One region of the Methylobacterium sp. FW306-05-D genome, then DNA from elsewhere that is predicted to be linked to it. Evidence: predicted binding sites of a transcription regulator. Region 1 holds the regulator's gene; the other holds the start of a gene.
The links. The regulator PhoB, encoded in region 1, activates phosphate uptake and scavenging genes when phosphate is short. The targets are predictions, from matches to a motif close to TGTCATNNANCTGTCAT.
Positions count from the first base shown of each region.

Region 2: AC3WLN_RS05250 (CorA family divalent cation transporter) is a predicted target of PhoB. The motif match lies at 1,332-1,348, and genes of this name have one in related genera.

Region 1 is NZ_JBYSXL010000089.1:8,636-10,832, forward strand. Features, by position in the region: gene phoU (phosphate signaling complex protein PhoU) at 1-666, shown strand, start outside; gene phoB (phosphate regulon transcriptional regulator PhoB) at 696-1,400, shown strand; gene AC3WLN_RS21025 (matrixin family metalloprotease) at 1,453-2,197, opposite strand, start outside.
Region 2 is NZ_JBYSXL010000008.1:51,263-53,459, reverse strand. Features, by position in the region: gene AC3WLN_RS05255 (Orn/Lys/Arg family decarboxylase) at 1-779, opposite strand, end outside; gene AC3WLN_RS05250 (CorA family divalent cation transporter) at 905-1,237, opposite strand; gene AC3WLN_RS05245 (NupC/NupG family nucleoside CNT transporter) at 1,542-2,197, shown strand, end outside.

The DNA of each region.
Region 1 (2,197 bases):
TCCGAGATGGGCGGCATCGCCGAGAAGATGATGACCGAGGCCGGACAGGCCCTGGTGCGCCGCGACTCGGCCCTGGCCCAGGCGGTGATCGCCGCCGATGCCCGGCTCGACACCCTCCAGCGCGAGATCGAGGAGCGGGCGATCCTGCTCATCGCCCGGCGCCAGCCCCTGGCCATCGACCTGCGCGAGACGGTGACGGCGATCCGCGTCTCGAACGACATCGAGCGCATCGGCGATCTGGCCAAGAACGTCGCCAAGCGCGTGGTGGCGATCGCCGACCAGATCCAGCCGCAGAAGATCGTCATCGGCGTCCAGCACATGAGCGACCTGGTTCAGGAGCAGCTCAAGGACGTGCTCGACGCCTATACCGGCCGCGACATCAAGGCGGCCCTCGACGTCTGGGAGCGCGACGACGCCATCGACGCGCTCTACAACTCGCTCTTCCGCGAACTCCTGACCTACATGATGGAGGACCCGCGCAACATCTCGTTCTGCACGCACCTGCTGTTCGTGGCCAAGAACATCGAGCGCATCGGCGACCACACCACCAACATCGCCGAGACGATCCACTACCTCGTCACCGGCGAGAACCTCCTAGCCGAGCGCGAGCGCCCGAAGAACGACGCGTCCAACTACGCCACCGTGGACATGCCCGGCACGGTCTGACCCCGTGCCGCTCTGATCGAAAGCGCACGATGAGTACGCGTATCCTGATCGTCGAGGACGAGGAGGCCCTGACCCTCCTCCTCCGCTACAACCTCGAGGCCGAGGGCTTCGTCGTCGACTCGGCCTCCCGCGGCGACGAGGCGGACCTGCGCCTGCAGGAGCAGGTTCCCGACCTCGTCCTGCTCGACTGGATGCTGCCGGCCCTGTCGGGCATCGAGCTCTGCCGCCGCATCCGCGCCCGGCGCGAGACCGAGCGGCTGCCGGTGATCATGCTCACCGCCCGGGGCGAGGAGGGCGACCGCATCCGCGGCCTCGGCACGGGGGCGGACGACTACATCGTCAAGCCGTTCTCGGTGCCCGAGCTCCTCGCCCGGGTCCGGGCCCTGCTGCGCCGGGCCAAGCCCGCCCACGTGGCCAACCTGCTGGTGGCCGGCGACATCGAGCTCGACCGGGTCAGCCACCGCATCCGCCGGGAAGGCCGCGAGATCCACCTGGGACCCACCGAGTTCAAGCTCCTCGAGTTCCTGATGCAGAGCCCCGGCCGGGTGTTCTCCCGCGAGCAGCTCCTCGACGGGGTCTGGGGCCACGACGTCTACATCGACGAGCGGACCGTCGACGTCCATGTCGGGCGCCTGCGCAAGGCCCTCAACCGCCCGCGCCAGAGCGACCCGATCCGCACCGTGCGCGGCTCGGGCTACTCCTTCGACGAGATGTTCGAGGCCGAGGCCGAGTAGGCGCCCCCGCGGCGCGCCGGGTCGGCCCCCAGGCGGACAGCCGAGCCCGCCCTCAGGCGAAAATCATCGTGTCGGTGGGGAGGTGCACGGTGAAGCCCTTGCCCTCGTCGATCCAGCCCGGGCCGGCGGCGCCGTGGTTGATGCCGTTGGCCTCCTCGGCACTGCCGGCGAAGTGATGCTGGCCGGTCTGGGTGTTGTAGAAGCGCTCCAGAGTCAGGCCGCCGGGGGCGCCCGCATCCGCGTAGGCCTCGAAGGCGACGCCCTCGTACTTGTAGCTCGGCGCGGTCTTGAGGACCTGGTCGCGCTCGGACACGCTCGTGGTGAAGAAGTGGGCGTTCGAGCCGGTGTCGAAGAACCGGAACACGTCGACGGTGCCCGCGCCCTTGGCCGGGGCCGCCCACGGCGTGCCCTCGTAGGTGAACCAGGGCAGCGTCTGCTGGATCTGCGCCTTCTCGACCGTGCTCGTCGTGTAGAAGTGATCGCCCGTATGGGTGTCGTAGAACCGGTACACCGCCGTGACGGCGCCCTCGGCCGGGGCGCTGGCGACGGGAGGGCTCGTGACGGTGGGGCTCGCGACGGGCGTCAGGGACGCCGCCGGGACCGCCGCGGTCACTGCGGCGGGTGCGCCGTAGAGGGCCTGGATGCCCGCGATGTCGCCGGCCCCGAGGGCGGTGACGGAGGGGTTCAGGACCGCGTTCATCACCTCGGGCTTGGCGTTGTAATGGTCGAGGCCGAGGGCGTGGCCGATCTCGTGCAGGGTCACCACCGCGAGGTCGACGTTCTGGGTGCTGACCACC
Region 2 (2,197 bases), on a different contig from region 1:
GCGGCCTTGTGGTTGTTGCGGTCGAACAGCACGAGGTCGCCCTCCGCCACCAGGGCCGAGAGCACGATCTTGTTGGAGGCCGAGGTGCCGTTGAGGACGAAGTAGGTCTTCTCCGCCCCGAAGATGACGGCCGCCTCCTTCTGCGCCTTGAGCGCCGGGCCCTCGTGGACGAGGAGGTCGCCGAGATCGAGCACCGAGTTGTCGAGATCGTCGCGGAACACCGCCTCGCCCAGGTGCTCGACGAAGATCCGCCCGATCGGCGAGCGGTTGTAGAAGATGCCGCCGTTGTGGCCCGGGCAGGTCCAGAGCTGGTTGCCCTGCTCGGCATAGTCGACCAGCGCGCCGAAGAACGGCGTCTTCAGGGTCTCGGCGTACTGCTTCACGCGGCTCACCAGGCCGCGGGCGATGTAGTCCGGGGTCTCCTCGGCGAGGAAGATGTAGCCGTCGATGAAGTCCAGCACCTCGACGGGAATGTCCTCGAGGCGCTTGCGGCGGACCATGATGACGATGGGCATTTCCAGCCCGCGCTTGCGCATCAGGTTGATCAGCGCCGCCGCCTTGCCGTCGAGGCCGCGCTTGCCCCAGTCCACCACCATGCAGCCGATGGCCGAATCGGTCTGGACCGCGATGGCCGCGTCCTCGACGCGCCGGGCCCGCACCACCTCGAAGCCGAGCTTCTCCACGGAGCCGATGATCTGCTGGACGCGCACGCCCTCGAGATCGTCCGGGTCGAAGTTCGGCGCGCACATCAGGACGGTGAAGCGGCGAAAGAAGTCCATGCGGAAAAGGCTCCCAGGGGCGTTTGGCGCACCGTTCGCGACGGGACGTGACGCTTCGATGACGATCTTGCGGCAGTCGCGGTGTTTTCAGGCTCCGCGCGGCCCGACGGAGAGCCGGCTTACGATCAGGCGCGCCGTTTGACGAGCCCAAGGCGGCGGATCACGCCGTAGACCGCCAGCGCCGCGGCGCCGCAGATCGCCAGGGCGAGGAGCGAGCCGTTCTCGAATTCGCCGAGGAACAGCCCCTTGGTGTTCATGCCGAACACGCCGGTCACCAGGGTCGGGGGCAGGAACAGGGCGGTGAGGATCGACAGGGTGAAGAGCTGGCGATTGGTCTCGGCCGCCGTGCGCCCGGCGATCTCGTCCTGCAGCAGGCGCGAGCGCTCGGACAGGACCAGCCCCGCTCCAGCAGGCGCCCGCGCCCCGCGGCGTCGAACACCATCGCGAAGAGCAGGCACGGGAGGGCGGTGGTGTCGGTGAGAAGGCGCTGCATGCGGGCGGCCCTGTTGCCGGCAAACCGCCGACGGTCGCGGTGCTGGATCGCAAGTCTGGGCGACAGTGTCGTGACGGTTGCGGTTAACAGGCAGGGCAGCCCGACGGAGAGACGGCCACCCCTCTCGTCGTCCCGACGAAGCGTGGCAGGGGGATGTGCGCCTGCGCGGATGAACCGCTTCGGATGTGTCGCGGTGGATGCCTCCCCTTCGCAGGCGACAAGCGTCCCGGCATCGGGCTTGCTCCACCCCGTCGAAACGGTGGGGCGGCATGGTCGAGAAACTCATTCACGCGGGCGCGAGCCTCGCCCTGCTGCTGGCCGTCGCCGTGCTGTTCTCCACCAACAGGCGGGCGATATCGCCCCGGGTGGTGCTCTCGGCCCTGGCGCTGCAGGTGGCGCTGGGGGCCCTGGTGCTGTTCATTCCGGCGGGCCGGGTGGGCCTCGCCGCGGCGGCGTCCTTCGTCCAGACCGTGCTGAACTACGGCGACCGGGGCACCGCGTTCTTGTTCGGCGGCCTCGTCGAACCGCGGATGTTCGAACTGTTCGGGGGCAGCGGCTTCATCCTCGCCCTGCGCATCCTGCCGCAGATCCTCTACGTCTCGGCGCTGATCGCGGTGCTCTATCATTTCGGCGTGATGCAGGCGGCCGCGCGCGGCATCGGCGCGGTGCTGCAGCGAGTGATCGGCACCTCGCGGATCGAGACCTTCTCGGCGGTGATCACCATCGCCATCGGCCAGAGCGAGATCGCCATCGCGCTGCGTCCGTTCCTGGGGGCGCTGACCTCGGCCGAACTCTTCGCCGTGATGTCGAGCGGGGCCGCCTCCACGGCGGGCACGATTCTGGCCGGCTACGCGGCGCTCGGCGTGCCGATGGAGTATCTGCTGGCCGCCAGCGCCATGGCGGTGCCGGGCGGGCTCCTCTTCGC